3 regions of the Tepidibacter sp. Z1-5 genome follow, and region 1 is predicted to be linked to each of the others. Evidence: riboswitches for the same ligand, from Rfam matches in the RefSeq annotation. Region 1 holds a riboswitch; each other region holds the start of a gene.
What was found. Region 1 has a riboswitch for cyclic di-GMP ahead of WJW32_RS11255 (transglutaminase-like domain-containing protein). Riboswitches for the same ligand answer to the same signal wherever they lie in the genome.
Positions count from the first base shown of each region.

Region 1 (6,673 bases):
TCATGTATTGAAGGATATAAGTATGGATATTGAAAAAGGACAGTTCGTATCAATTCTTGGACCTTCAGGATGTGGAAAGACTACATTACTTAGTATAGTAGCTGGATTTCAGTCATGTGATAGTGGAGAAATTATAGTTAATTCTAAAATGGTAAGTAAACCTGCACCTGATAGAGCTTTTGTATTTCAAAACTATGCTCTTTTTCCCTGGATGAATGTAGGAGATAATATTAGATATCCTATGAAACAGCAGAAAATATCTAAGGAACAAAGAGAAAAAAGACTTAAAGAATTATTAGAAATGGCTCAATTGACTGGGAAAGATAAATTATATCCTCATCAAATTTCAGGAGGAATGAAACAAAGATGTGCAGTTGTTAGAGCACTTGCATGCAGTCCTGAAGTTTTACTTATGGATGAACCACTAGGAGCAATAGACTTTCAGATGAGACAAAACCTTCAGGAAGAATTAGAAAGCTTGTGGTTAAAAGATAAAACTACTGTTTTGATGGTTACTCATGATGTAGATGAAGCAGTTTATTTAAGTGATAGAGTAATTGTGATGGGAACAGATAAAGGAAAAATATTAGATGATATGCATATAGATATTGATAGACCTAGAAATAGAGATTCAAAAACTTATCTAGAATATAAAATAAAACTTACTGATGTACTCAAAAAATGTAATAATAAGTAGCTGATAGAATGGGTGTGAAATTAGATGGAGAATACATATGAGATGTCATTTAAATACTATCCTCTAGAAAAGCTTATCATAGATAGTATATACTCAAGGCTTACTAAAGAGGAAAATGACATTAGGATTAATATAATGAAATATACTATAGATAACAATAAGGCTTATAATTTAGATAAGTCTTATGAGGAAATACAAAGTACAGTAAATATTAATAAATATGATTTAAATCAAGTTATAAAAAATCTAATTCAAAAAAAAGCTTTAGTAGTTGATGAAAACAATAATGTAAACTTTATATATCCTGTATCTGCACTTGAAACTAACCATAAGGTAAAACTTGAAGATGAAAGTGTATTTAATGCGATGTGTGCTGTTGATGCCATGGGAAGTTCTTTTACATTTAATCAGGATATAGAAATAAGGTCTAAGTGTAGTTTATGTGGAGAAGAGATATTTGTAGAGATTAGAAATGGGGAGATTACGAATTTGCTTCCTGATAGTACTCACGTACTCCATGTAGATTTAAATAAAAATCAAAACTGGTCAGGAAACTGCTGAAATATAATGAACTTCTTCTGTACGAAGAATCATTATGATGAGTGGGTAAATAATATGAATTTATCACAAGACGATATTTTTTGCTTAAGTACACGTGAAGCTTTAGATGTAGCTTATATGATATTTAATGTTGAATAGTTTATATAAAGGGAGGATACTATTATGAAGGATTTACCTCAAATATTTGATGAATTTAGTGAAGCTAGAAGAGATGGATTTTTAAAAATCAAAAAGTTAAAAGAAGATGGAAATAAGATAGTAGGAGTATACTGTGCATATACTCCAAAAGAGATAATTATGGCATCTGGTGCTATACCAGTATCTTTATGTGGAACAGGTGAAGAACCTATTAAAGATGCTGAAAAGCATCTTCCAAGAAATCTATGTCCTTTAATTAAATCAAGCTATGGATTTAGTATAACAGATAAATGTCCATATTTTTATTTTTCTGATCTACTAGTTGGAGAAACTACATGTGATGGAAAGAAAAAAATGTATGAACTTTTAGCCCAAATAAAGCCTATGCATATTATGTATCTTCCTCAAAATTATAAAACAGAGGATTCTACGAATTCATGGAATAAAGAATTAACTCTTTTAAAAGATAGATTAGAGTCTGAATTTGAAGTTGAAATTACAGAAGAAAAATTAAAAGAAAATATAAAACTGTGTAATGAAGAAAGAAAACTCTTAAAAGAATTATACCAACTAAGTTCATTATGTCCTCCAGCTATAAAAGGATTTGATCTTATAAAAGTGTTGGAAGGTACTAGTTTTAAACTAGATAAAAAAGAGTATGTAAATGAGTTAAGAGATTTGATAGATAAGGTTAAATGTGATTATGAAGATGAAAACAATAGGATATCTAAGGACTTAAAGAGAATATTAATAACAGGATGTCCAATTGGTGGAGTTGCCGAAAAAATAATTAAAACTATAGAGGACAATAATGGAGTGGTTGTATGCTTTGAAAACTGTGGGGGAGCTAAATCTAATGAAAACTTAGTAGATGAAACTATGGAGCCTATGGAGGCATTAACAAAGCATTATTTAAATATTCCGTGTTCTTGTATGACTCCTAATAATGATAGATTAGATTTATTATCAAGACTTGTAGATGAGTATAAAGTTGATGGTGTAATTGAAGTAGTTCTTCAAGCTTGTCATACATATAATGTAGAGACATATAATGTTAAGAAATTTATAAATAATGATAAAAAAATACCTTATATGGCTTTAGAAACAGATTACTCTCAAACTGATATAGGTCAGATAAGCACTCGTATAGGTGCATTTATAGAGATGCTTTAGAAATATAGTCTTATAGTAAAATGCTAATAAAAAATAGAGACCTAGATTTCATAAAAATGAAATCTAGGTCTTTTTGTATATCTGCTGTTTAATGGTGTGTCATAAAATAACCCATATAGGGTAATCTAACCTTGATAATTGATTGATATATAATTATGATTTAATATGACGAGTATTTAAAAAAACTAAAATAAAGGTTGTGAAGAATTAATGATATATACTGTAACATTCAATCCAGCAATAGATTATATCGTGAATGTGAATGATTTTAAGACAGGAGAAGTTAATAGAGTTAACAGTGATATTAAGTATCCTGGAGGAAAGGGAATTAATGTATCTAGAGTTCTTAATAATTTTGGAGTAGATACAAAGGCGCTAGGTTTTATAGGTGGATTTACAGGAGAATTTATCAAAAACTATATAGAAGATGAAGGAGTAAAGACTGATTTTATAAAGGTTGAAGAAGATACAAGGATAAATGTTAAGTTGAAATCAAATGAAGAAACAGAAATAAATGGATATGGACCAACTATAACAGAAGAAAATTTAAATTCTTTATTCGATAAAATAAAAAAATTAAGTAATGAAGATATATTAGTTCTTGCAGGTAATGCTCAAAAAAGTGTTCCAAGAGATATATATGCTCAAATACAGAATATATGTATTGAGAATAATGTAAAAGTAGTTGTAGATACTACTGGTGAAGCGTTGTTGAATACTTTGAAGAACAAACCTTTTTTAATAAAGCCAAACATCCATGAACTTATCGAAGTGCTAAATGTAAATATAGATAATATAGATGAGACTATACACTATGCAAAAAAGCTTGTAAATATGGGTGCACAAAATGTAATAATATCAATGGCTGGTGATGGAGCATTACTTATATGTGATGAAGGTGTATATAAAGCTACAACTCCAAATGGAGAGGTTAAAAATTCTGTTGGAGCAGGAGATTCTCTTATAGCTGGTTTTTTAGCTAGTTATTATGAGGAAAAAGACATTTTAAAAGCTTTTAAGCTTTCAGTAGCAACTGGTAGTGCAACTGCATTTTCTCTGGATCTATGTATAAAAAAATATGCTTTGAGTTTGCTAAATCAGGTTGATATAAAAAAAATAAGCTAAAGAAAAATTAAAAAAATAGTATTATTATAGATTTAATAAAACTTGAAAATTTATATAAAAAGATAGCAAAATTAGAAACAGAAGAAGATAAAGTGTGGCAAGAATTTGAATCTATAATGGATAAATATTTTGAAGATGATGAAGAATTTCCAAAGTTTGAGAAATTACTAGGAGAAGAGATAGAAAAATTTAATGAAGAACAAATTAAAGAATTAAAAGATTTATATTCAAAAATTCTAGTATACGAAAAAGATAAGAATTACAGAAAAGCAGATTTACTTTGGGAAGAATTTGGTAGATAGATTTTATAGAGTTGAAGAGTCTAGACATAGACAATCAGGAGAAATTGGATTAGGGTTATCAATTGTAAAAAATATATTAGAACTTCATGGCAGTGAATATGGAGTAGAAAATACTGATTCTGGAGTAATATTTTATTTTACATTATAAAAAGTCTTTTTAGATATATGTATTATATGATATAATAAGTATAAATACAATAGATTAAAGAGATAGTTTTACTGATAATAGCAAACTTGTTGAAAGACAAGGACGCAAAGCTATAGGGCCTTCCTCAGAAATGAAATGGCAGCCAGCTACCAAAGGAAACTTTTATTATTATCAATAAAGCTTTTTCTCGAAATGGCAAACTTATTGAAAGATAAGGACGCAAAACTATAGGGCCTTCCTCAGAAATGAGATGGTAGCCAGCTATCGAAGGGAGAGTTTTTTATGTTAAAAAAACTATTTGCAATAATATATATAATATCTATATTTTTTATAAGAGAAAACGTTATATTCGCTGATAACAGCCCATTTGATTTATCTAGTATTAATCAAGGGATTATTGAAGTTAAGTATGAATTAAATGCAAATGTAAAAACAAAAATGATGATTGAACATAATGGTCAAAAATATTACTATGATTTATTAACATCAGATGAAACTTTTCCATTACAAATGGGAAATGGTAAATATATGGTTGCTATTTGTGAACAAAAAGAAGGAAAACAATATGTAATAAAAAACCAAGAACGCTTTGAAGTTAAGTTACAAAATGAAAAAGAAGTTTATTTAAATAGTAATCAAGTAATTTCTTGGGATGAGAGTAATTCGGCAGTACAATTAGCAAAAAAACTTACTGAAGGAACGAATGACGACGAAGAAAAAGTTAGTATTATTCATGATTATATAGTAAAAAATATACAATATGATTCAGGCAAATATGCATCTTTAGATAAAACGTATTTACCAAATGTAGATGATATTTTACAAAGTAAAAAAGGAATATGTTATGATTATGCTTCTTTATTTGCAGTAATGCTTAGAAGTGTAGATGTTCCGACTAAATTAGTAAAAGGATATAAAGATGATATTTCAGAATATCATGCATGGAATGAAGTATATGTAAATAATAATTGGGCAACAGTAGATTGCACCTATGATACAGCTTTATATGCAGGAAATTTAGGAACAGAAATAGTTAAAGATTCAAATCAATATAGAACTGAAAAAGTATATTAAATATTTCGAATAAAGAGGAGCGTTCAACTTGAATAGCTTCTTTCTTTATTAAAAAAATCACGATATGACAAAAAAATAAAATAAATGACAAAATAAAACAAAAATCACTTGACAATTATCTGGATTTTTATTATTATTTAATTACAAATGATTTATATAAGGTTTGGAAGAAACGAAAATAGCTTCTGAATTTAAATCATATGGAACAAAAAATTAAAATATGAATAATATCGTAGATAGCAATTAAAGACAACAGTCTATTATTGTTTAAGCTTTAACTGCTCTACGACAAAAGTACCTATTTTTTATTAAGGTGATTTTGTCGTGGAGCAGTTTTTTTGTTCCCTACAAAATATTATGAAAGGAGGCTTTTATTAAAATTGAGGATTTTTAATAAAAAAAGAATATCTATTTTAACTGTACTTGCTTTAATAGTTCAACTGCATGTACCGTATTTTACAGGAATAGTATTTGCAGAAGATACTAGAGGATTATCGGTTAAGATAAAGGAAGAAATTATTACAGGAACAGAAACCTTTAATACAACAGGAAAAGCTACTGCTGAAAGTTGTCCACCAGGAGATGACTATAGCAAAAATGACAATTATATAAGAACATTGGACACCGTAGGATATACCATAGATTATAGTGTTAATCCTGAAGGTTATGTTGCTAAAAATTCTGTTTTAACAGCAACATTAAGTGCAGGTACAGATGGAAATCCTATTGTTGTTTGGGATTCAAATTTAAAAAATTTATACTTAGGGTTAACTATATCTAGTGATGGAAGAACACTTAAATACGATTTAGGCGATAAAAAAGGAGGAAATGCATATAGTTTTTCTCCTACGGCTAAAGTTTTAGGAACTTCTAAGAATGGGGAAAAGTTTAACTTAGATGTAACTTTTGCAGCTGATGATGTATCAAGTGTAAGTGACACTAGTAGAGATATAATTGTTTCAGCATTTCCAAAATTAGATTTAGGAGTTGATATATACAATTCAAGACCTGCATTGGGACCATCTGGAGAATTAGGACTTGTAGTTTATTCTACTATAGATGTATTAATAAAGGATGGAAAGGGTAGCGAATCTGTAAATGAGGACTTAAATTTTGATGTTGACTTATCCCAGCTTAGAAGCCTTGGAATGAACCCTAAAATTTATGATTTCTCTTTAGATGAAAAAGCAGTAGCACCACATGGTGATTATGGATGGATTCATTGGCATACTAAAAGACCTTATGGAAAAGGTGGAGGAGATAATAAAGTAACAAGCTCTGGAACTTTTACTGCAAATCAATTCAGTCCAGGAGATGATGTAAATATAACTATATCAGATGCAGATTTAAGTGGAAATCATACTCCTATTCAAAATGCAGATGGAAGTACAATAGCTTTAGATGATAAGTATGTAGTTTGTGGTACTCTTGCTCTGTGGATACCGGGTGATGAAA
Region 1 covers NZ_JBBMMD010000046.1:47,896-54,568, reverse strand. The annotation lists gene saoA (ABC transporter ATP-binding protein SaoA) at 1-697, shown strand, start outside; gene saoL (MerB-like organometallic lyase SaoL) at 722-1,396, shown strand; gene WJW32_RS11275 (double-cubane-cluster-containing anaerobic reductase) at 1,421-2,569, shown strand; gene pfkB (1-phosphofructokinase) at 2,780-3,694, shown strand; gene WJW32_RS11265 (hypothetical protein) at 3,787-3,996, shown strand; gene WJW32_RS11260 (ATP-binding protein) at 3,986-4,144, shown strand; cyclic di-GMP riboswitch class I at 4,214-4,298, shown strand; cyclic di-GMP riboswitch class I at 4,329-4,413, shown strand; gene WJW32_RS11255 (transglutaminase-like domain-containing protein) at 4,427-5,218, shown strand; gene WJW32_RS11250 (MucBP domain-containing protein) at 5,599-6,673, shown strand, end outside.

Region 2 (6,673 bases), on a different contig from region 1:
TAAAGATATATTAAGCATATTTGCAATATTTATATCTATTTCATTACTTCCAACAGGTATAACTCTACTAAATTCTAATATCCCGTTAGAAATCATATTTAAATTCATGTGATTATGTCCTATATCTATAACAGCAACAGTTTTATCTAAACTGGAATTTTCATCATTAATAGTAACCTTAGATTTACATAATTTAGATACAGCATTTGAATTCATATCTAAAGCTACAGGAGTTAAATTTAATTCTTTTATCAACTTCAAATAATCTTCTGCTATTGTTTTCGGAAGTGCCGCAACAATTATTCTTCCTTTTTTAATATCTTCTTCCATAAAAGTCTCTAAGATTTTGTATTCTATTATATAATCATCAAACATAATAGGTAAATACTGTTCTATCTCAAACTTTACCATTGTATCCATTTCTTCTTCTTTTTTAGCAACAGGTAGTGTTATTTCTCTATTGATGATTGATGTACTCTGAACTGTACAAATTGTCTTTTTAGTTTTTATTTTTTCACTATGTATATATTTATTTATCACTGACTTTAAATTTTCTATATCAAATATCTTTCCATCTCTATACGAGTTAGAGGGAGTTTCTATTTCCATAGCTTTTTCAACTGATACATTATTTTTACTTTGTTTTCCTACTACTATTCTTATATTTTTACTTCCTATATCTATAGACAACACTTTATCATTAAACAAGTTATTCCCCCCATTAATCTAGCTTATTGTTTTGAGTATATACCAATTTATGATTTCATCTCCATAACAGATTGTTATAAAAGCTGCCATGGCTATAAAAGGCCCAAATGGAATGAAATCTTTTCTACTTTTTATTTTAAGATATATTAATATCAATGAAACAACTGCCCCTATAATAAAAGATAACAAAGTTATTAAAAGAATATATTTATATCCCAAACTAAATCCTAACATCCCCATGAGCTTAATATCACCACCACCCATAGCGTTAGTTATTAATGCAATAATTAAAAACAATCCCCCACCTATAATTAGTCCTATTAATCCATTCAAAGAATCACCTTTAAAATTATGTACTATATGTATAATAAAACTCGATATAATTCCAAATATTACAATTTCATCAGGTATAATCTGATGATCATAATCTATAAAGCTTATAACTATAAGAATACTTGAAAGAATTGCATATTTTATAAATAAAATGGACATACTAAATTTTAGATATAATATTAAATAAATTAAAGCATTTAGTAATTCAACAGTAGGATATCTCCTAGATATTTTTTCACTACAATATCTACATTTACCTCTTGTCCATATAAAGCTTATTACTGGGATTAAGTCGATGGGCTTTAGATTAGTACTGCATCTTGGACAGTGAGATGGTGGAAATGAAATTGATTCTTTTATTGGTATTCTATATATACATACATTTAAAAATGAGCCTATAAGAAGGCCTAGGGTTAAAATTATGAAGTTCATAAGTTTCTCCTTTAAAAATAATAGGAAGTGATTAGCCATGGGCTAATCACTATTATAAAATATTAATATTGTTATATTAATTTGCAAATATTCCTGCTGGTGTTGGGAAAGCAACATTTGCAGCTGTTCCATCAGTTACAGTAATATCTCCAGCAGTGCTTATCGTAACTACAAAATTCGCACCTGCATTAGACATCTGTGGTGTAGGTACAGTTTGAAGATAATTTTCTAACTCCGCTTGATCCCCAGCAGGGCTAGCTGCACCTACTGTAATAGTAGATGCTGTTGCTGCAGGTACATCTATTTCTCCCTGTGCTATCAATACAGCAACTGAATCTGCTATTGTTTTAGCATTAGTAATATCAGCCTGTCTTCTTGCATCATTTGTTATCCCTCCAAGCCTTGGCATTGCTAAAGCTGCTAAAATTCCTAATATTGCAATAACTATAATTAACTCTATTAAAGTAAAACCTTTTTTATTCTTTAATTTCTTTTGAATAGCTCTTAACATATTTTCACCTCCTTTCAAATAAAATTATTATATTTTCATCTACCACAACTCCTAAAAATGAGACTTATTAAAATGTTAGCTACTTTTGGGTTAATATTTTACTATGATACTTAGGTTGAGACGTTGAAATATATGTTAAAAACTTCTTTTGTCTGACCGTAAGGGAGTTTAAGAAGTTTTAATATATTTCATAAGGCTCAGCCTTAGTATTATTAAAACATTGACTAAGTAGCGGTATTTTAATAAGGTTCATTTTTCGATTAACCTCTCTCTAGATAAAACTAAAGCCAAATAATCAAACAATTTCTGCTCAATACTTGGCGGTCGGTTGCACCACTAACTCCATATCTTCCAGGTGCCCAACTACAGAAAATACTTCACAGTTCCCATATATTATTGTATCGTATTCATCATATCAAACATAGGCATTATCATAGCTATAACTATAAATCCAACTATACCACCCATAACAACAATCATAATCGGCTCAATCAACGTCGTTATTTGCCCCAATGCTGTTTCTAGTTCTTCATCATAAAAATCAGCTGTCTTCTCAAGTATTTCATCAAGCGAGCCTGATTCTTCTCCTATTTTTATCATAGAAGTAACCATCGGTGGAAATACTCCTATCTTCTCAAGAGGACTTGCAAGGTCTATACCTTTTCTAACCTCTTCTTTAGCTTCAAGTATTCCTTTTTCTACAATTATATTTCCTACAATCTTTGCTACAATCTCAAGTGCCTGTATTAAAGGTACTCCACTTGATAATAATGTAGATAATGTTCTTGTAAATCTTGATGTAATTATCTTTTGTGTTACTCCTTTAACTATAGGTATTCTGAAATTTATAATCCCTATTAACATTTTCCCACTTTCACTTTTAGCATACTTTATTATACCATATATTCCGACAAAAAGTGTCAACAAATAAATATACCAATAGTTTTTTATACCATTACTTATGCTAAGAAGTATTCTAGTTGGAAGAGGTAGTTCAACTCCACTACTTTCAAACATTCCTACAAAAGTCGGCATAACAAATGTTAATAAAAATGTTACTACCCCAACTGCTACTATACTTAATATTATAGGATATGCCATAGCACCCTTTATCTTGTTATTAATTTTATTTTCTTTTTCATAATGAAAAGACATTCTTTCCATTATTACATCTAAGTTACCACTTACTTCCCCGGCTTCTACCATATTAATAAGTAGTTCTGGGAATACATCCTTTTGTTTTTTAAGACTTTCGGAGAATGTAAGTCCCTTTTGAACATCATCATGAACATCTCCAATAACTTTTGCTAATTTTTTATTTTCAGTTTGAAGTTTCAAAATATCTAAACAACTTATTATTGTAATACCTGCATTTAATAGTGTATAAAACTGTCTACAAAAAATCGCTATATCCTTCGTTTTTATTTTTTTAAAATAATCTCCAATTCTTATCTCTTTACTTCCTTTATCTTCTTCTACTTTCATAGGATAGTAATTATTTTGCCTTAGCATTGACAAAACTTCTTCTTTTGAATTCGCTGTATACTTTCCCTCAATCTTCTTACCCGATTTATCTATAGCACTGTATTTATAATTGGGCAATATATTCACCCCCTATATATATCTACTGACCATATCCTTATCTACTGCATAAGTTAATAATGATTCTTTCGATATAATTCCTTTCAAATATAAGTTCCTTAGTTCATTATCCATAGTCTGCATTCCAAATTTTGTCCCTGTTTGTATGGATGTTTGTATTTGATGTGTTTTACCTTCTCTTATAAGATTTCTTATTGCCGTAGTTGCTATCATCACCTCAAGAGCTGCAATCCTTCCACTGCCATCCTCTTTTTGAATCAATTGTTGAGATACAACCCCTTCAAGAACTGCAGATAATTGTACTAATATTTGATCCTGTTGATGTGATGGAAAAACATCTATTATTCTATCTATAGTTTTAGCAGCACCTATAGTATGAAGTGTTGAAAATACTAAGTGTCCTGTTTCTGCTGCTGTTAGAGCTATTGATATTGTTTCTAAATCTCTCATCTCTCCAACTAATATTACATCAGGATCCTGTCTTAAAGATGCTCTTAAAGCATCTGAAAACGACTTAGAATCGGTACCTATTTCTCTTTGATTAACTATACTTTTATCATGTCTGTGAAGATATTCTATAGGATCTTCTAATGTCAATATGTGAGCACTTTTGTTTTTATTTATGTAATCAATAATTGATGCTAGTGTTGTTGACTTTCCACTACCTGTAGGTCCTGTTACAAGTACAAGACCTCTTTGTTTTTTAGCTAGTTCTTTTATAACAGGTGGAAGACCTAATTTTTCCATACTTGGTATTTCTAAAGCTACAGATCTTATAGCCATGCAATATGTTCCTCTTTGTTTAAATATATTTACTCTGAATCTTCCTAATTTATGATATGAAACTGATGTATCTAATTCTCCTCTCTCTTCTAATTTTTGAAATTTTTCTTCATCTAATATTTGCTTTACTAAATTCAAATTATCATCTGGTAACAATATCTCTTCACCATACTTACTAAGTTCTCCATTTATCCTCATAACAGGTTGAAATCCAACCGTTATATGAAGATCTGATGCACCTAATTCTATTGTTTTTTGAAGTAAATCATATATATTCATATCTATCACCTAATTATTATTATTGTATGCAACTGTCATAAATTCTTCAAATGTAGTTGTTCCATTGAGTACAAGTTCTTTACAATTATCTCTAAGATTAACCATGCCCTCATCCATTGCTACTTTTCTTAATTTATCTATACCTTCATTATTATCTATTGATTCTCTTATATTTTTACTCATATTCATTATTTCATGAATTGAAGTTCTTCCTTTGTACCCTGTATTATAGCATTGTGCACACCCTTCACCTCTATAAAGGTTAGTGTTATCTCCTATATTAAGTATCTCTTTTTCTTTTTCACTAGGAGTATATGCTTTTCTGCAGTTAATACATATTTTTCTAACAAGTCTTTGAGCTATCGAGCCAACTACAGATGCTGATATAAGGTACGGTTGTATTCCCATATCTATAAGTCTAGTTATTGTAGATGGAGCATCATTAGTATGCATTGTGCTTATAACAAGATGTCCTGTTATTGCTGCTCTTGCTGCAATTTGAGCAGTTTCTGCATCTCTTATTTCTCCTATCATTACAATATCCGGGTCTTGTCTAAGTATTGATCTAAGTCCATTTGCAAAAGTTAATCCCGCTTTATTATTTACTTGAACCTGATTTATACCATGAAGCTTATATTCTACAGGGTCCTCTACTGTAATTATATTCTTATTTATTTGATTTAATTCTCTTAATATTGTATATAATGTAGTAGTTTTACCACTTCCTGTAGGACCAGTAATTAATATAATCCCATTAGGATTATCAATCAATTTATAAAATCTCCCTAAATTCCCCTCAGTAAAACCTAGCTGACTCTTTGAAAGTAAGAATGAACTTCTGTCCAAAAGTCTTATAACTATTTTTTCTCCAAATACAGTGGGTAGCACCGATATACGAAGATCTACTTCTTTTCCATCTATACTGATCTCTATTCTACCATCTTGCGGAACTCTTTTTTCTGCAATATCCATTTTTCCCATTATTTTTATTCTTGTGACTATTGCTGAATGAGTAGTTTTTGCAGAATTCATAATTTCCTGAAGCTGTCCGTCTACTCTAAATCTTATTCGAACATTTTCTTCGAATGGTTCAATATGTATATCACTTGCTTTCGCTTTTATTGCCTGCTTTATTATAGAATTTACAAGCCTAACAACAGGGGCATTATTTATATCATTTAATATTGCTTCATCTAAATCATTTATGTTATCTACCTCATATTGTTTTTTAAAATCTTCTATTGCCTTTTCAGCTATTTCTTTTCCATAACATCTATCTATTGCATTTAATATATCATGTTGTGAGCATATACAAGGCTCAATATCCATACTTGTAGCTATTTTGACATCATCTATTGCAAATATATTAAGAGGATCTACCATAGCTACCATAAGCTTACCTCTTTGTTTTCTTATAGGAATTAACTTATACCTTCTTGCTAAGCTTTCTGATATTAATAACGGAACTTCTTCATCTATTACAAAGTTCTCTAAATTAATATGTGGTATTCCCAATTGAAACTCTAGTATTTCTATCATATCTTGTTCTGTTATGATGTTATTGTCTATTAATATTTGCCCTAATTTTTTTTTAGAACTTTTTTGTTCTTCTAAAGCTTTTTCCAATTGTTCTTGCGTTATCTTTCCTGCCGATATTAGAATTTCTCCTAATTTAATTTTTTTGTATTCCATAACCAAGTCTCCTTGTTATTTAATCTATATTTATCTGCTTTAACTCTTTTTCTCGTGGCATTCCTTCAATAATTAACATATCATGTGACTTAATATCTATATCCAATCCATAGCTTCTCATATACTCGATTTCTGCATTTGGATCATTTACATACTTATTTAAAGTATCAGTATTTCCTATAATCTTTATTTCATAAGGCTGAACTATAGGCGTAAAATTTACGTTTATATGTCTTCCTGCTAAAGCAATAGCACTATATTGACTAACTCTTTGATTATTTATGGATATAACTTCTCCACCATGCTTTTTTATTTGATTGATCAATCTGACAA
Region 2 covers NZ_JBBMMD010000038.1:29,388-36,060, forward strand. The annotation lists gene pilM (type IV pilus assembly protein PilM) at 1-708, opposite strand, end outside; gene WJW32_RS09860 (prepilin peptidase) at 727-1,473, opposite strand; gene WJW32_RS09865 (type II secretion system protein) at 1,550-1,984, opposite strand; cyclic di-GMP riboswitch class II at 2,298-2,381, opposite strand; gene WJW32_RS09870 (type II secretion system F family protein) at 2,378-3,595, opposite strand; gene WJW32_RS09875 (type IV pilus twitching motility protein PilT) at 3,599-4,648, opposite strand; gene WJW32_RS09880 (GspE/PulE family protein) at 4,658-6,340, opposite strand; gene WJW32_RS09885 (DUF881 domain-containing protein) at 6,360-6,673, opposite strand, start outside.
Region 2: it holds a riboswitch for cyclic di-GMP, as region 1 does, so the genes downstream of both, WJW32_RS09865 (type II secretion system protein) here and WJW32_RS11255 (transglutaminase-like domain-containing protein) in region 1, are expected to answer to the same signal.

Region 3 (6,673 bases), on a different contig from region 1:
TAACTAAGAATATTCGAAAAATTAAGAATAATAAATAAATATTTCTCAGGAAATAATATATAACTTTATAAGTTGTTTTGATACAGATGTATTATATGAAAAAATAATAGTATTAATGTTTTGTGATATAATAAATAAAATGTTATGTAGAACTATTTGAAAAAATAAGGGGGCAGATTTATGAAAGCTAATATTAATAATAATGAAAATAATATTAAAGTAATAGAAACAATGGATAATGAAAATGTATCTATTGAAATTTTAGAATTTGAAGAATTAAGAGGGGGAAGTAATGTATCAAGTGCAATAATGTTATCTTTTATGAAAGATTCAAATATTAAACTTAGACAAGTGAAAATAACTTTAAATAATACTCAAATTAGGTTAGAAGGAGGAGCTTTAAGTTATTTAAAAGGTAATATAGAAATGAATAATAAAATCGGAGGAATTATGGGGCTTGGTAAAAAGTTCTTAAAAGGAAGCGTGACAGGAGAAACAACATTTAAACCAAAATATTCAGGAACAGGAGAAATTTATTTAGAACCTAGTTTTGGTCACTATGTGATTGTGGAACTTGAAAATGAAGAGATTATTGTTGATGATGGAGTGTTTTATGCTTGTGAAGATACTGTAGAAGTTGGAGCAGCTATGCAAAAAAATGTATCATCAGCACTACTTGGTCAAGAGGGACTTTTTCAAACTAAACTTTATGGAAGTGGTCTTGTAGTTCTTGAAGTACCTGTACCTAAAGAGGAAATAATAGAGTATGAATTAAATAATGAAACATTAAAGGTGGATGGAAACTTTGCTATACTCAGAACTGGAAATGTTAATTTTACAGTTGAAACATCTTCTAAATCATTAATAGGTTCTGCAACTAGTGGAGAAGGATTATTAAATGTATTTAGAGGAACAGGAAAAGTATGGCTTATACCAACAAAGTATGTTTATAATAATTTAACTAATTCTGGGCTTTACGGAATGACTAATCCTGCAGGAAAATCAAATACTAAAGCATAATCTCATATTTCCATGTATATATACCTTAAACAAGTCAATACTACTATAGGTAATAAATATAGGGAGGTATTGACATGAAAGATGTAAATGCAGGAGTAGATTTTTCTATATTTAGTGGAATTTCTAACCTAATAAATAATGCTAATACTTTAGATGAGGATGAATTGGCATATTTAGAACAAATGGTATATCATTATATAAATAATTATGGAACACAAGGTGAGTGTTTGTTGGAAACTTTGAATATAATGAAAGAAAATAGAGATAATGATAAAAGTAGTTTATAAAAAGCTATCTTTTAAACATTATTTCCTAAATTTTTTACAATCTCATTATTTTCTAAAACACACTCTGCTTTTAATTGTATTTGTTTATAATCTTTAATAGCAGATTGTATATCTTTCTTTTCTTCAATTTACAGATAGTTAGAACTATACTTTAGATGATTTTCTAATCTATCAATTGAAAAGTCTAAAGAATTTATAATTATTTGAAGTTGATCATTAGTATACATAAAATACCTCCAAGGATAACTATTATATTTTTAAAGAACTAATGTTCTGGTATGATTTAAAATATAGGTGAGGATACATAGGGATAAGAATTAATAGAATAGATAAAGCGTTCGAAGAAAAGATGACACAGAAAGATTTAAAAGTTATGCTTATTGATGAAAAGTTTTTAAGAGAAAAAGGTAAATCATTTAGTAATGTATAAAAAAATTACAGAATTTATAAGGTGAATAAGTAATGAACAATAAAGAAAATAACGTAAAAGAATTTTATCTAGATTTTTTGAATGGACATAGTTATGTAATGGTAGATACAAAAAGGAATATAGTATATGAAAAGCCTTCTGGTGTATGGCAAAAAGATAATTTTAAGCTTTTTCATAAATTGTATGAAGAAAAAGTTATACCTTTATTAAAAGGAGAACCCTTTGCTATATGCAATAATGCTGTTTATTATAAAATTTCTTTAATAGAAGAAGAAATAAAAAAACATAATGAGTGGCTTGCACAAAATAATTTAGTAAAAGTGGTTTTAGTAGTAGGTGGGCATATAGAAAAAAAAGATCATTTAGAAGAAGCTAAAAATAATTTAGAGCCTAAAATTGTTAATACTTTACAAGAAGCAGAAGCGTGGTTAAAGGAACAAGGGTTTTAAAAACATTTGTATACAATGAACTTATATATATTGTATGAAAAAATTAAGAAGGTAGGTATTCTCAATTAGATGCAGCACTGGTAGCAGGACCAGCAGCTTTAAAAGCTATAAAAGGTGGAGCTAAAATAGTTACAACTGGAGAAAATCTAATTGATGGGACTATTGTAGTTGTAGAGAGTGATAAAATAGTAAAAGAGCATCCACAAATTGTGGAGAAATTTTTAAAGGTTCAAAAAAATAGTGTTGAGTATATAGAGAATAATTTAGAAGAATCCTTTAAGATAACTTTACAGGAAACTGGACTTTCAAGAGAAGATGTAAAACAGATGTATAATTGGTATGATTTTAATCCTGAAATAAAGGATTCAGACATAGATGGACTTAAAAAAATTAAAAAATTTTTATCAAAAAGTGGTATGCTTGAAAAAAAATAGTATAATTTAAAAAATATAGATAATTAATGTTAAAAATACGTTAAAAGTAATAAAAAAACGTGGGGAATTATGCCAAAATGTGATACAATTTAAAGGTGAAGTTGTAATTTTGAAATGAAATAAAAAGTGAATGTATGACGATACTAGCAAACTTATCGAAAGATAAGGACGCAAAGATATGGGTCTAAGGGATTATAAAATCCTATGATTGCCAGTTTGCCCAAGCATATAATATAAATATTATATTAAAAAATGTTAAAGTAAAGGTGTCTATAATCATAGGCATCTTTTGTTTTTTAACAAAATAAGTGTGCTTGATTTTGAATTTTAGAAATGAAGAATATAATTTTTTAAAAAAATTATAATTAATATTTTAAAAACATTAAAGTGTTTAAAAAAAATGTCGAAATATAATGTGATTTAGGTGTGAAGTGCTGATTTTAAAATAAAATGCAAGTACTAATTAAAAACATAAAAAGAAAAGATATAATATTGGGAGGATGAAATATGAAGAAAATATTAAAATTTAGAAATAATTCTATATCATTTAAAATTATAACAACGACTTTGATTGTATTTTTAGTAACAATATCAATATTAGCTGGAGTTTCTTTAAGTAGTATAAAAAAAGAAATGATAAACGAAACGGAAAAAATGGGTATGGAGTTAGTCGAAGCTATGGCTAATGAAATTGAAACTACTAATTTAGCTTTAAATCAGATAGAATCTCTTTTAACAGATAAAATAAAAACTGTAGGTCAAATTATAGGTCAAAATCCTAATATATCCAATGAACTTTTAGTCAAAATAGCAGAGCTTACAGGAGTATCAGAGATAAACATACAGGATTCAAAAGGAATAACATTATATTCAAATTTTGAAGAATATGTAGGAGAGGGCTATCCAGAAGATAGTGCTGTACAAGCTATAATAAGAGGAGAAAAAAAAGAAGTAATTGAAGAAATAAGAAAAAGTGAGGATTCAGATGATTATTATAAATATGGAGCTGTAGCTTTAGAAAATGGTGGTTTTATTCAAGTGGGAATATTAGCCAATAAAATAGAAGAATTAAAATCATCAATGGATATTCAAAAAAAAGTTGAAAGAATAGCAAATCAAGAAGATATTGCATATGCTCTTGTAATAGATAAAAATTTAAAAGCAGTGGCTCATAGTAATAAAGAGAGAATAGGAATAGAGTTAAATGATGAAGGAAGTAAAACTGCAGCTATTGAAGGTAAGGCGTATTCATCTAAATATAATTATCAAGGAGAAGAAGTTTATGATGTATTGGTTCCTTTGTATAAAGATGGAATACATATAGGAGCTGTAGATATAGGTATATCTATGAAACATATAAATAATGCATTAAAAATGCTCTTGGTTAAATCTATAATTATAGCAATTATTTCTTTTATAGTTGGAGGAATTATAATAGCTTTATTAATAAAAAAGATAACAAATCCATTAAAAACACTTGTTGAAGTAGCAGATAAAGTTTCAAATGGGGATTTAACGCAAGATATAAATATTCAAAGTAAAGATGAAGTGGGAGTATTAGCAGATAGCTTTAATAAAATGATAAATAATTTAAGGAATATAACAAGCAAAATTCAAGATGTTGCACTGAATGTATCATCATATTCTCAGCAACTATTCTCAGCAGCTGAGCAGGCTTCCGCAGTTTCAGAGCAAATAGCTATGTCAACTCAAGATGTAGCAAATGGAGCAGAAAAACAAGTTAAATCAACAACATTAGTTTCAAATAATATAAAAGAAGTAGTTTGTAATATAGAAAAAATTAATGATGAAATTAATGATGTAGTAGATAATGCAGATAATACAAGTGAATTAGCATTAGATGGTAGAGAAAAAATGGATAATATGATAAAACAGATGAATGCAATTAAAGATAGTGTAAATTATACATCTAATATAATGAATGAATTTGAAAAAACATCTGATGAAATAGGAAATATAGTACAAGTTATAAATAATATAGCAGATCAAACAAATTTACTTGCACTTAATGCAGCGATTGAAGCTGCTAGAGCCGGTGAATCTGGAAGAGGGTTTGCAGTCGTAGCGGATGAAATAAGAAAACTTGCTGAAGAATCAATTAAATCATCAGATAATATAAAAAAATTAATAAATAAAACTCAAGAAAATACTAAAAAAGCTCTTGTATCAATGGAAGAAGGTAATAAAGAAACTGAAAAAGGAGAATTAGTTGTAAAAGAAGTAGGAATTTCTTTAAAAGAAATAATACAAGGATTCGATTTAACAAAAGATAAATTAGATATAGCAAACAAAAATATACTAGAAGTAAATAAAAATGCAGAAAATATTGTGAATCTAGTAGATGAAATAGAGTCTATTTCAGAAGAATCAGCAGCAAACACAGAAGAAGTAGCTGCTTCAAGTGAAGAACAATCTGCAACTATAGAAGAAATAACTAGATCGGTAGAAGAATTAGCAAATATGTCAAGAGAGCTTGAAGAAATCATACAAATATTTAAATTAAATTAAGAGTATGTAATAAAAAACTTAGCTGTATTTAATACAGCTAAGTTTTTTATTTGCACTACCTGATAAGAAAATATTACCGTATTATGATCTATAAGAAGCATTAATTTTCACATAATCAAAACTTAAATCACATCCCCAAGCAGTTGCACAATACTGACCATCTTTTAAGTCTATAATTATATTTATATGTTCTTGGCTCAATATATTCTTTGCTAATTCTTCATCAAAAGAAATTCCTTTTCCATTTTTGAAAAGCTGTATAGTTCCTGTTTTATTTTGAAAAAACACATCTATTTTTTCTGGAGAAAATTCTGCATTAGAATAACCTAAAGAACATACTATTCTTCCCCAATTGGCATCTTCTCCGAAAAATGCTGATTTTACTAAACTAGAAGATATAACAGATTTAGCACATAATTTAGCATCTTTTAGAGTCTTAGCATTATTTAAAGAAACTTCTAAAAGCTTTGTAGCACCTTCTCCATCTTTTGCTATCATTTTAGCAAGCTCTTTATTTACAAAATCTAAAGCTTCTTTGAATTTTATAAAATTATCATCTTTTGAATCTATAATAGAGTTGTTAGCAGTTTTATTTGCCATGGCTATAACCATATCATTAGTACTAGTATCCCCATCTACAGAAATCATATTATATGAATCATCTACACTTTCTTTTAGTGCACTTGATAGCATATCTTTAGATATATTTACATTGCTTACTATAAAGCTTAACATAGTAGCCATATTAGGATGAATCATTCCAGAGCCTTTAGCTATACCACTTATTAATATTTTTTCACCATCTATATCTAATTCTACAGTTAAAGTTTTAGTAAAAGTATCAGTAGTCATTATAGCTTCAGCTGCTAAGTCTCCTCCAGTATATGAGATTTGAGCACATGCATCTTTAATCCCAGGAGTAATAATATTCATAGGAAGTGGAAGACCTATTATACCAGTAGAGGCTACTAATACTTCTTTTGAAGATAATCCTAAGCAATCGGCAGTTGTTTTAGTCATTGAGTATGCATTATCTACTCCATCATCACCAGTACAAGCATTAGCATTTCCGCTATTTATAACTATTGCTTGTGTATTATCAGATTTTATATGATCTTTACTTACAATAACTGGAGCTGCTGCGAATTTATTTTGAGTAAAAGTACCAGCAGCTACTGCTTCTTTTTCACTATATATAATACATAAATCTTTTCTTTTTTTCTTTACTCCAGAGTGTATACCTATAGCTTTAAAATAAGGAACATCTGTAATTGTTTTGTTTTCTAATATTTTCAATTTAGTCACCCTTTCTTTATGTGTATCTATGGAAACATCGACAGTAAGTCTAATCCTTTATTTTCATCTATATTAAACATAATATTCATATTTTGAACTGCTTGTCCTGCAGCTCCTTTTATTAGGTTGTCTATTGCTGATATTATTATTACTTTCTTTGTTCTTTCATCAACTCTTATAGCAATATCACAAATATTAGAGCCTTTAACCCATTTGGTTTCTGGAATT
Region 3 covers NZ_JBBMMD010000009.1:74,618-81,290, reverse strand. The annotation lists gene WJW32_RS02340 (AIM24 family protein) at 181-1,020, shown strand; gene WJW32_RS02335 (hypothetical protein) at 1,095-1,307, shown strand; gene WJW32_RS02330 (hypothetical protein) at 1,770-2,186, shown strand; gene WJW32_RS02325 (hypothetical protein) at 2,396-2,620, shown strand; cyclic di-GMP riboswitch class I at 2,756-2,844, shown strand; gene WJW32_RS02320 (methyl-accepting chemotaxis protein) at 3,128-5,149, shown strand; gene argJ (bifunctional ornithine acetyltransferase/N-acetylglutamate synthase) at 5,231-6,445, opposite strand; gene argC (N-acetyl-gamma-glutamyl-phosphate reductase) at 6,472-6,673, opposite strand, start outside.
Region 3: it holds a riboswitch for cyclic di-GMP, as region 1 does, so the genes downstream of both, WJW32_RS02320 (methyl-accepting chemotaxis protein) here and WJW32_RS11255 (transglutaminase-like domain-containing protein) in region 1, are expected to answer to the same signal.